Regions from separate parts of the Vallitalea guaymasensis genome, predicted to be linked through region 1. Evidence: riboswitches for the same ligand, from Rfam matches in the RefSeq annotation. Region 1 holds a riboswitch; each other region holds the start of a gene.
What was found. A riboswitch is a leader RNA that binds a small molecule or an ion and turns the genes downstream of it on or off. The one in region 1 is predicted to bind cobalamin.

Region 1 (3,222 bases):
ACTAGAATAAAGACTGCGCCCAATCCTGCCCCAGAGGATACACCAATAGTATTAGGTGAGGCTAGGGGGTTTCTCATTACCCCCTGCAAAATGCCTCCAGCCAAAGACAAACATATACCAACAGTTCCAGCTACAAGTGACCTTGGAACTCTTACTTTCCATATGATATTTCTATTGACACCTGTTTCATCAATAAATATAGCTTTTAATATTTCTGGAACTGATATCTTAAAAGCACCTAAACTAATACTGAAAAGAAATGATATGAAAGTAATAATTAGCAAAATTATTAGTACGGTAATCTTATAAGAATGTCTGTTTTTTAAATCGTTCATTATTTAAATACCTGAGGATATAATATTTTAGCTAAATATTCAAATGCTTCAGGATATCTTGCATTAGGCTTGTAATGGAATAAATCTGATGGAAGATAGTGTACATTACCTTCTTTTACTGCTGTAAGTGTAGCCCATGCTTCATTTGATTCTAAGTCATCATTTATACGAGTTTTAACTTTTTCAAGATCCCCCATAGTAACAACTAATATTACATCAGGGTCTTTTTCAAGGATTTTTTCCAAACTAAAATCTACTTTTGAACTATTTTCAACTGGTGAGTCAGTAATTATATTGTTAGCTCCAAGCATCTCTAGCATGTTTCCTACTAGACCTGTTGAAAGTTCTGCTTTTACATATTTTGTAGAACCGAATAAAATAAATACATCAGGTTGCTCTTCTTTTTTAGCTTTTTCACAGATTTTATTTACATTTTCCTTGAGAGCTTTTACTTCTGAATCGTAAATATCATCTCTACCAGTGATTTTTGTAAATAATCTTAGTGCATCATTAAATCTTTCGTAAGGATTATTACTAACATCGACATATGCACATTCTATATTATTGCTTTTTAATATATCTTCCATTTCTACGTGTTGACTTCTAGTAGAACTTAGTATAACTAGGTCAGGTTCTAGAGATAATACTTTTTCAACACTAGGTGCGTTTACTTTACCAACTTGTTCAATATCTTTAGCGGCTTCTGGAACATTAGTTGAACCGCTTACTCTAGCAATGGCTTCTCCACCTGCTAGATACCAGATATCAAGAATAGAATTCATAAGTACAACAACTTTTTTTGGATTTTTAGTGATTGTTTGTTCATTACCCATTGGGTTTAAATATGTAATAGTTGTGTCAGTATCTTTGATTATGAATTCTGGTAATTCTTCTGAATTTTTATTGACAGAGTCTTTTCCTGAATTATCTTTTGTTGTTTCTGAATCTTTTTCTGTATCCTTATTTTCATCAGTTGTTTTTTCAGTGCTGTCTGGAGTAACAGTAGTTTTTGATGAATCCTGTTTTGAACATCCACTGAATGAAGTAACGGTCAATATAAAAATCAATAAAATAGCAACACGTTTCATATTTTTCATTATTAAGTCCTCCTAGAAAATCTTTTAATAGTAGCTTGTATTAATTCAATAGTTTTGAAGGTTTATCTTCCATGAAAATAAGAATAGCTAACGGTTTGTAGAGATAGTAAAAAATAAAAAAACTTACAACTATCAGTTGTAAGTTATATTAACGAATTAAATAATTTATAATAAGATAAATTTATTAATCAATTAATGTAATCGTATCTTCCCACCGAAGTTAGTTACATGGATTTTAAAGGCAGGTTTCCTGACTCGTAGCTCAATTTACTCTCTTAATCTTCCCAGTTTCCCAGTGATATATCTAAGATTTCATCCCTACTTACAGTAGCGGGGGCTGTAGAGGATTCACACCTCATTCCCTATTATCTTTTAATGTTGGACTTTGTTTGAACAACATTATAAAGCACCCTTAAATAACTATTAAATTTTAAAGAAATAGTATCATAGTTTTGTAGTAATGTCAATGTGATTTAGAGTTGTAATGCATTATAAAAATAAAATTATGTTGTGCAGGTAAGTCAGAAAAATTATTTTGTTCGGACGTGGTATTTGCAAAATAGTATATGTTATTTTCTTCTAAAATAGAATGATACATTAATGATGTTTTATTGACATGAAGCTACAGATGATTTATTATTAGATTAAATTGAATAATGATTAGATAGCGATGTATGTTTGAGGATATTTTGGATATCTTCAAAGGGAATCAGGTTGGAATCCTGAACGGTCACGCCACTGTGTAAATGATTTCTGTTATATTATGGAAGTTATTGAAGTCAGAGTACCTATTTAATCTTATACACTTACGTTATTTTACGTAAAAACTTTGCGAGGGACAGAGGGTGTAACTATTTATTATATTATTAATAAATATTGTATATCATGCTCTTATCTCGTTGTAGGTAAGAGTTTTTTATTATATTTAAGTTGAATTAAAAGGAGGAAGTTGTTGTGGAGAAGAAAAAAGCGATATTGGTTGCGAGTTTTGGAAGTAGTTATGAAAATGCAAGAAAAGAGCAGATAGAACCTATAGAAAAGTTGATAGAAAATACTTTTACTGATTATAAGGTGGTACGTGCATTTACATCCAATATGATAATTAGAAAGTTGAAAAAAGAAGGTATTCATATTGATACACCAGATGAAGCTTTGAAAAAATTAATTGAAGAATTTGAACATATAATTGTTCAACCAACCCATATAATACCAGGTTTTGAATATGATAAGATAAGAACTATAGTAAGTAGGATGAATCATAACAAGAATGTACATATTTCACTTTCACAACCATTATTATATCATAAAAATGATTATAGAGCGGTTATAGAAGCATTAAAGACTTATATTCCTAAGGTAGAACCTAATGAAGCGGTTGTATTACTGGGTCATGGTACAGAGCATTATGCTAATACCAGTTATTACTATATGCAATATCTTCTTGAAAATGAGGATTTACCAGTATTTATGGGGACTATAGAAGATGGTATAGAACCAGTTATAAAAAGGTTGAAAAAGGGTAAATACAGTAAAGCTGTTCTAATGCCGTTCTTGGTTGTTGCAGGAGATCATGCACACAATGATATGGCAGGTGACGAGGAAGATTCATGGAAGAATATATTAATTGCTAACGGTATTGAGGTTAGAGCAATAACTAAAGGATTAGGTGGTAATGAAGCCATTAGAAAAATCTATCTTAATCACTTGAAGGAAGCAGTGAATAACCAATGAGTGCTAAGGCAAAACCTAGATTAATTATATCAGCACCACATAGTGGGACAGGTAAAACT
Region 2 (3,222 bases), 2.3 Mb from region 1:
CTCCATATGGATTATATGCTATTGATTTATCTCCGCTACCATTAGGGTGAACATCACAATAACCGAAACCAAAACCAGTAGTTGTGTTAGTAGATGTAATACTGCCAAGCATTGTACCTGTTAATGTCAACTTGTTATGTGAATCATTATAGTCTGCAAATGACAATTTGTTTGTCTTGTCTAAAGCAGGGTTACCGTTTCTTCCTGTAAAGTAGTTACAATTAAGTGGGAACCAGCTGTGATTATGGAAAGTATTTTTTGTGATTGTTCCAGTTGCACTACCAGTATAATTAATAGAATCTAATTTCCCAAGATTATTTCCTGCTTCTGTATATTTTGTATTATCATTAGGATTAGGATTTTCATAAGTTAAACTAAAGTTCTTTTTAGTAGTATTTTCATAATATAATGAACCTGCAATATCATACCAAGTATCAGGATTTCCCTGACTATCAGCTTGTGCTACTTGAATACAACCTGGTTCAGAGTTATTCCAGAAAGCATTACCATATACTATAAAATCCACACCATATTTATTATTAGGGTCGTTATCAATATTTTTCATATCAAATACTGTATATCCACCAAAATATCCTAGTGATACACCTGTAGATGAAACATTATCTGCCATTAATTTAATACCATCTGTACCTGAAAGATAGATGTCTCCCCATCCACCAACAGTCACACCTTCATTAGTAAACTGACCAGGAGCAGGTAAAAATGCGTAAACAGATGGATCTCCTGCAACGATAGGAGCATCACAAGTGAAGGCAAAATCGTATATTCTCTCTGCACCATTTTTTGCAACTTTAATCGAGAAACTGTGATTTCCTGCTGTACTTGCAGAAATTACATTACCTGCAAATGAAATATTGGAATCAGTAGTACTATAAGTTACTGTTGCATCACTTGCCATAGCAACAGGTTCTATAATGAAAGTAGCTGGAACAATATCACTACCTGTAGTTGATATCAAAGTATAGCTTGGTACATAAGGATCAAAAGGAGCAGATACTGCTACACTTTCATTAAAAGTTACTTTACTAAGAAGAATATCATTATTGATAGAAGCATTAATGATAGTTTCTCCCAGAGCTACTTTTTCAGTAGCTTTCACAGCATTATCTGAACCATTTAGTGCATTTACTGCGCTACTTGTATTGATACCAAAGGAATCAGCTATAGCTATGACTTTTTCTAATCCTTCATTTAGCTCTGTTGTATAAGCATCATAATCAGCTACAACTTCTATAGGCATATATGTACTAATACCGCCAGTACTTTTCATTTCAATACCAGCATAATCTGATAGCTTTACTGGTGTTGTTAATGGAGTACTTAAATTCTTAGGATTAACTGTTACATTTGCATTTCTAACAAATGGTACACACATGTTAATACTTTTTTCTAGTCCTTTCCAAGTATATTCTTTACCATTTAGAACCTTAATTTTACCATCTGCAATTATTAAACTATAATCACTAATTGTAGCTAGTACATCTGTCTGATAGTTGTTAATAGTGTAATACTGTATATATGCATTGTCTGGAACAATACAACTGCCAGGTGCTACAGCTCCCATTTTTCCATTAATCTCATATAATACTGTCCATGGATAGCTTTGACCTGTAATACGAGTATATATACTTTCTACTGTGTCTCCGTCTTGTGTATTTACTGTAGGATTTGGATTTGTTGCACCTGATAAATAAACTTCTACATTTGTAGGTGCTGCTGCTTTTGCAGTAAGAGGCATCATTGTAAGAATCATTGCCACTGCAAGTAAGATTGCACAACTTTTTCTTTTGCTTCTTGATAAAATCATTTTCTTTCCTCCTCGAATTTTGTTTACTTAGTCATATGTTCCGTGCACTAAAAAGGACACTCCTAAGAGCGCCCTGACATACTTGGTTTAGAACATAAAGATTCCACCTATTTATGCCTTCCAACCTCAGGGATTTGCATTACATTTTAACAAACAGAGTGAGAATATCCCGACTTAGCCATTTGCCACTTACAGTGTGGTTTTCCTACTAAGACACCTTCCCGATTATTCCACAACTAAAATGGAATTCTCAGTGGTATATTGTCCTTTCGTTGACATTACGGTTGCTGAGACAGTGTCGGATTTTCACCGAAGAATATTTAATATTCACTCACAACTAATTATTGTGACCTTCCTCTCAAACTGCCTTTATTAAATTTTTTTGTAAATACCTACAGTAGTACACTTGATACATATACTATTAGGTCCAAGAAAAAGCAAAATAATATTTTCTCTTTCTCGACAGCTACATTGTAACATTTTGTTTGATTAATGTAAATAGTTATTATAATATATTTTAACTATTAAAAAATAACAGATAAATATTAATTTATATACTATTCTAGTATATTTTTATAAACCATATTATGTTTATAACTTAAAATAAGGTCATTGAAAACTTAGATTTCCAATGACCTTATTTTATATTACATTGTACGAATTATATACATTCATATTTTCTACTTATCACCTAACATTACTTTATTAACATCATATCCAATTGACCAGGTATACTAGGAAATTCTACAGTTGATATAACGTCTTTATTATATAATGCTATTTGCTTTTGATATGATATTGGTATGTACATTGCACTTTCATGTAATTGTTTTAAAATACTATCATAACAATTCTTAATTTCTTTTTCATCATTTATAGAGAATAGCTTTAATATTTTTTCATCTAAATCCTTTTTATTATCTAACCCTTGCTGTGCAGGATTGTCTAGACTATAACTCATCATACCACCGATATATGTATGTGGATCATATGGAGCTGCATAAGTTGCATTGAAAGAAAGATCAAAATCACCTTCAAATCCTCTTGAACCCCAAACCATTAACTCAACACCATCTAATTTTACATCAATACCTATCTCTTTCATTTGAGAAGCAAAAACTTGAGCAATACTTTCTTCTGCACCTCTACCTGTTACATACATAAGATTTAATGAAAGCTTATTACCATCTTTCTCTCTGATTGTTTTACCTTCTGGTAATGTCCATCCTGCTTCATCTAAGATCTTACAAGCTTCTTCTTTATTATATTCGTAAGGTTCCACTTCTACATCACAGTAAGTTAATGATGGATTTAATATTGTATCCGCTTTGTTTTCTATATCTAATAGAACTGTTCCTATAATAACTTTTTTATTAACTCCACATAATATGGCT
Region 3 (3,222 bases), 2.5 Mb from region 1:
CTGAACTTTCAAGAATTGTAATCTCAGCATCTATTCCCAGTTCACTAAGTTGAGACTGCAATAACTGAGCTTCTTCTTTGTTTGGGTATCTATCCAGCTCACCTTGTCTTAAAACGAAAGAAACCTTCACTCTTTCATCACCAAGGACTTCTTTTGCCAATTTTTTTGCCTTTTCAACATCATGTTCAATATCAAATTCTTTATAGAAAGGAGTACATGCATTAAGTACATTTACTGTAGGTTCACCTAAACCTGCATAAAAACTATCAATAATCAATTGTCTATCAATTAATAAACTGACTGCCTGTCTTAACCTTAGATCATTAAAAGGCTCTTTGTTACCATTCAAAAGTATGTAATGGGTAATTGTACTTGGTGTGTGTGATATGCCAAATCGATTGTCTTTTATTAATTCCATAGCCATCACAGGCTGAATAGCCCCAAGATCGATAACACCCATTACCTCTTCTGCTTTTAATGCAGCAAATCGTGTATCAGGTGATGGGATAACTTTTATTTTAATTCTTTCAGCTAATGCTTTTTCACCATAATAATCATTGTTTTTCTCGATTACACAATACTCATCAAGAACATTTTCAGTTAATTTGAAAGGTCCAGTTCCCATAGGAAAACCATTGAAATTACCTTCCTCATCAAAATTATTAGGGCTGAACATAGCACTACCAAAATCAGTCATTGAATAATCCAATGTTGGCAAAGGATTTTCAAAGACTAATTCTATTGTATAATCATCTTTTTTATTCACTTCAAGCAGCCCTGGATATGTTCTGTTAATATCCATCCCATAAAAACTTGAAGACTTTTTCCCTAGTTTCATTCTATCAAAATTAGCAATGACAGCATCTGCATTAAACACTTCTCCATCATGGAACTTGACATCTTCTCTTAACTTGAATGTCCATACAGTATAATCTTCGTTTGCAGAATAACTTGCTGCAAGTTTTGGCTTAGGACCATAATCTGAACCTTTTGTAATAAGTGGTTCCCATACCATCAATGCAGAACTACAGTAATAGGCATCTTTTTCTCCAGGTGCAATATTCCTTGTTCCTGCTAGTACAATCTCTTTGGATTGGTCAATTAACACTTCTTCATTCACCGGCTTCACTGAATCTGTGTTATCTTCTGCACCATTATCTACATTTGCTGATCCTGATTTTTGTTCTTCTTGTAGATTTTGGTCCGCCTTTATGTCTTGATTATTCTTACATCCTGTAATCATCATAATGAGAACCAAAAAAGTTACTAATACTGCTCTTTTTTTCATTGTTTTCTCCTCTTCCTTATTTTTATATTTTATATGGGACTCCTTATCCTAATATAGAGACTCCACATTAAAACAATTTGGTGAAAGAGGATATAAAACAATTTAATTCTTTTAATAAAAAAAGCCCTTAACAAACGTTAAGAGCCTTTAACCCATTTATAAAAGCAACTAAAATGATAAGTACGAATTTTATCCCCTTTCGACTAATCTAACAATATTAAGGCAGGTCTCCTGACTCGTAGTATAAAACATAACATCATTACTACTTACAGTGGTGGGTCCGTGTCAGACTTTAACTGACTTTCCTATTCTCCTTATTGCTAAGGCACCTTAATATATTTATATTCAATTTTAATTTTCTTACTTTGTATGTCACTAACATTATACCTTCAAAAATCAAAGAACACAATAGTTATTAATAAATTATCTATTCTATATTGCTTTATTATCTTTATCAAATCTTACCAATTCATCATTTTCAAGACCTTCGTTGAATCTTAGATAGATTCTACTCTCATCTTCATCTACATAAACTTTTGCATTCTTATATCCATCTTTATTTGCTTGAAAATTTTGTGTTGGCATTTCACAACTATTAATTGTTTCACTAATTGTTCCTACATATGTTATTGATTCCAGCATATTATTATATGGATATGATTTTGGCAATTCTGTAGATATACCATATAGGTTGCTGTCATACATTACATATGGTTTTTTAACAATTTTACTTTTACCTTTTACTTTATTATTCATTAGGATCTATAATTTGCTCCAATCATATATTGTAGTATCCCACTTAAAACTTGCTGAAGGATCTACTGTATATACTTTTGTATCCATTGGCATTGTTTCATAGTATTTATACCAAGGATTCCATATTGAATAAGTGTTGTTAGTTTTATCATAACCTCTAAGCACTAATGCATGTCTAGCTCCTTCGTAATCTCCTCTTCCTTGGCATCCTATATACATTGGCTGAGAGTTGTCTATTTGTGATACAACTGAACTAAGTGATAATGTATATGATCTCCTTCTTGGGTAAAGACCTTTCCTCTGTGCATATCTGATAAGTTGATAGTTAGTGATATACTCGTCTTCTAATTTTTCACTATTTGGATGATAATATTTCATTATATCTTTTGCGAATACATTAGTATGAGTCTTGTATCTAATTATTGCAGCTCCAGCAAAAGCTGAACACCATGATTGTTGCCCTTGAGTCTCAGCTAAATCAAGAGATAGATTATTAGAAGATACACTATCCAAAGAGAATAATTGTCTTTTTGAAGTATGTAAACCTTTAATAATATTTTTATCATTTTTTTCATTTATGTTTACTGTAATATTACTATAGTTTTCATTATTTATTGAGTAATTGTTAACCCTTCTACCTAGAGGGTCCTTTTTAATTGTAGTAATCTTATCGTTAATTACTGTTACTACATTTCCATTATTCATAGCTAATCTTGCAGGACTATTTGTTGTTGTTTTACCACTAACACTTAAAAGTTCCTTTACTAAATAAGGAGATAATATACCTGTAATATTTCCATCTACTTCATACACTCTAAATGTATATTTAAGATGTCCTTTTTGAAATACAGGAAAATAAAACACATCAAGATCGGATACATTTTCTTTTTCTATACTGAATACCTGTCCTATTGTAATATCTTCTAAACTAATTTCACCTTCATTGGATTTAGAGTTTAGGAAATTGTTAATATTATTATTAACATAATTATGTATATTCTGAGGGCACTCCTTAGTTAAAAGATATACACCCAAATCACTTGCATTACTAACTATTGTAGTAGATATAACTAGACATGCTGCTAATAATAGACTTAAAATTTTTTTCATTCATTCTTCCTCCCTATTCTAATTATTACTTTATAATATAACCTACTTGTTGCCGGTTACATTTCAAC
Region 4 (3,222 bases), 320 kb from region 1:
AGGAGATACCTAGTACAAAAGGGTCTGCCATAGGATTCTTGAAAACTCCTTGAAAAGAACATCCAACTACAGCTAATGCTCCTCCAGTAAATAATGCAAGTATTATTCTAGGCAACCTTAAGTCAGCTATTATTTTTATATGTGATTCCTTAATACCATCAAGGGAAATCAAATCATTTATTAATGGAATTTTACTTAATAATATTTTGCTGCTGTCAACAAAATCTATTCTGACAGAACCAAATCCACATGCAATAATAATTACTGCTATAAGTACTAATAAACTTATTATAATATTACTTTTTCTAAATATCTTCATAGTCTTAACCTGCTTTACTTTAGTATGTCATTTCTATTTATAACACAGTAAGTCTATGCTTATATTTAACATAGACTTACTTAAAGTATACTATAATTCTAATCTATTTACATTATTTAATAGCATCTGGATGAATTATCTTAACTAAATTAGTCAATCCATCAACTATTCTAGGTCCTTGTCTAAAGAATAGATTTTCATCAATTTCGTATAATTTTCCTTCTTTGACAGCAGTTAAATCCTTATATCCTTCTAATGATTCTAACGTAGTTTTAGAATCATACTTATCTGAACATATGACAATCTCAGGGTCTTTATCAACTATCTGCTCAATACTATATGCCCAACCTGTAGCATCTTTCGCTATATTGTCAGCTCCAGCCAAAGCCATGGCTTCACTTAAGAAGGTATCTCCAGTAGCTGTAAAATCTCCACCTTCTCCATATCCTACTACAAAATATGTTGTTGGTTTTTCTTTTCCTTCTATTGCTTTTTGGATTTCTCCTACTTTATCTTTCATACTAGTTACTAATTCATTTGCTTCTTGTTTTTTATTAATAACTTCACCAAGTGTACTTATATAACCGTATATTCCTTCAAAGCTTTCATTCCAAGAAAGTGATAAAACAGTGATACCTTGTTCTTGTAACTTAGCTACAGCATCATCTTTTACATGAGCAGATGTAACTACAATATCAGGATTAAGGTCTACTATTTTCTCAATATTAAATTCTTGTAAACCACCAATTGATTCTATATTCGCTACTTCACTTGGATAGTCACAAAAATCTGTTCTACCAATTATTTTGTCTCCTGCTCCTAGAGCAAATATTGTTTCTGTAAATTCTGGTGAAATTGAAACTACAGTTTTTGGTTCTTTTTCAATTGTTATTTCCTTACCATACTTATCTGTTATTGTTAATGGATATATATCTGATTCGCTACTAGTATCTTTTTCCTCTTCATTACTAGTGGTTTCATCTTTCTTATCATTAGTATCCTTATCTTCATTAGTATCTTTGTCTTCATCAGTCTTTGATGTATCATCTTTTTCTACTTGATTCTCTTGATTGTATGTATCATCCTTTGGTGTCTTCTTGCCGCCACAAGCAGCTAAACTAAAAACGAGTACTGAAATTAACATAGTTGTCAGTAACAGCTTTAATAATTTTTTCATCCTTTAAACCTCCATAATATCTTCTTTAATAAGAAAAGTGATTGACACTCGGTATACTCATGTAGCATTTTCCATTTATAAGCAACAAAAAACTGTGCTAAGGCACAGTCAGATTACAAATAAATATGTGAATCTACACTCTCCCACCGAAAGCTTAAAACTTATAAAAAGGCAGGTCTCCTGGCTTATGGCTTAACTTACTCTCTAGTCTTCTCAGTTTCCCAATGACATTTTAGATTTCATACCATTTACAGTAGCGGGGGCTGCAGTGGCATTTAACCACTTTCCCTTTTAACTCAACGAGTACCTTTTCATCTATTAAATTTTAGTATCTTATGTTATATATAAATATATCCAAAGATAGTTTTATTATATACTTTAATATAAATATGTCAAGATAAAACTAGTTATTTAAGTTTTCCATTTTTTATCTAGATTAGATTATATTGCAAGTAAGTCAGAAATAGTGTTTTGTTCTGACTTGGTTATTGCAAAATAGTATATGTATATGTTACGCCAGCTACTTGCTCGTCCTGAGCTCAACGAATAATAATGGACATCGAGTCCATTATTATTCCTGACAGTCCAGTAGGGCTGTCAGATTAAAGCTGGGTTCGGCGTCCTGCCTCACAACTCCACATATACATATACTATTTTGCTTCCTAGCATCTACAATATAATCACAAAACACTTTTTTTCTAATTAACATAACTAACGGCTATAAATGTTTTTTTTAAAAATGTACTAAAACTATTTAACCTTCCCCTTTATATTGTTGAAATGCTCTACAATTTTCTTTTCATACCCTTGTTCGGTAGGGTTATAATATATCTCATCAACAAGTTCATCTGGTAAATATTGTTGTTCTACGTAGTGATTTTCATAGTCATGGGCATATTTATATCCTGTTCCGTGACCTAGTTTTTTTGCACCACTATAATGGCTGTCTTTGAGATAAGATGGTATTGTGGTAATCTGAATTCTTTTCACATCTTCCAATGCTTTATCAATAGCTACGTAGGCAGCATTGCTTTTTGGGGCGCATGCAACATAAGTAGCTGCCTGGGATAATATTATCCTACCTTCAGGCATACCTATGAAATTAACTGCATCAGCGGCAGCCATTGCAACTTGTATCGCCATAGGATCAGCATTTCCTACATCCTCGGCAGCACATATAACGATTCTTCGCGCTATGAATTTGGGATCTTCTCCTGCATAAATCATTCTAGCAAGATAATAGACTGCTGCATTTGGATCTGAACCTCTCATACTTTTTATGAAAGCTGATATGGTATCATAATGATTATCTCCGTTTTTATCATAATTGATAACTCTTTTTTGTATACATTCAGATGCTACATCTATATCTATGTTGATTATTCCATCTTCATCTGGTTCAGTGGTAAGAACCCCTAGTTCAATGGCATTAAGAGCGGCTCTTGCATCTCCATTGGCTCTATCGGACAAGAACTCTATGGCTTCTTCATTGATCTTGGCATTAAAAGTGCCTAATCCTTTTTCTTTATCCTCAATGGCTCTCATTATGAGCTTTCGAATATCTTTGTTTTCCAAAGGCTTTAGTTCAAAGACTCTAGACCTGGATACTAGCGCACTGTTTACCTCAAAATAAGGATTCTCTGTAGTAGCACCGATAAGTGTTACGGTACCATCTTCAACATATGGCAGAAGGGCGTCCTGCTGTGCTTTATTGAATCTATGAATC

Region 2: linked by a shared signal. The riboswitch ahead of HYG85_RS03265 (hypothetical protein) and the one ahead of HYG85_RS17300 (ABC transporter substrate-binding protein) in region 1 are both predicted to bind cobalamin.
Region 3: linked by a shared signal. The riboswitch ahead of HYG85_RS04005 (ABC transporter substrate-binding protein) and the one ahead of HYG85_RS17300 (ABC transporter substrate-binding protein) in region 1 are both predicted to bind cobalamin.
Region 4: linked by a shared signal. The riboswitch ahead of HYG85_RS16010 (ABC transporter substrate-binding protein) and the one ahead of HYG85_RS17300 (ABC transporter substrate-binding protein) in region 1 are both predicted to bind cobalamin.

What each region holds. Positions count from the first base shown of each region.
Region 1 covers NZ_CP058561.1:4,042,644-4,045,865, forward strand. The annotation lists gene HYG85_RS17295 (FecCD family ABC transporter permease) at 1-335, opposite strand, end outside; gene HYG85_RS17300 (ABC transporter substrate-binding protein) at 335-1,432, opposite strand; cobalamin riboswitch at 1,656-1,861, opposite strand; cobalamin riboswitch at 2,096-2,242, shown strand; gene HYG85_RS17305 (sirohydrochlorin cobaltochelatase) at 2,387-3,163, shown strand; gene HYG85_RS17310 (cobyrinate a,c-diamide synthase) at 3,160-3,222, shown strand, end outside.
Region 2 covers NZ_CP058561.1:726,305-729,526, forward strand. The annotation lists gene HYG85_RS03265 (hypothetical protein) at 1-1,828, opposite strand, end outside; cobalamin riboswitch at 1,994-2,142, opposite strand; gene nikA (nickel ABC transporter substrate-binding protein) at 2,526-3,222, opposite strand, start outside.
Region 3 covers NZ_CP058561.1:893,412-896,633, forward strand. The annotation lists gene HYG85_RS04005 (ABC transporter substrate-binding protein) at 1-1,288, opposite strand, end outside; cobalamin riboswitch at 1,493-1,636, opposite strand; gene HYG85_RS04010 (hypothetical protein) at 1,721-2,044, opposite strand; gene HYG85_RS04015 (C47 family peptidase) at 2,051-3,154, opposite strand.
Region 4 covers NZ_CP058561.1:3,722,474-3,725,695, reverse strand. The annotation lists gene HYG85_RS16015 (FecCD family ABC transporter permease) at 1-319, opposite strand, end outside; gene HYG85_RS16010 (ABC transporter substrate-binding protein) at 432-1,496, opposite strand; cobalamin riboswitch at 1,650-1,822, opposite strand; gene HYG85_RS16005 (replication-associated recombination protein A) at 2,247-3,222, opposite strand, start outside.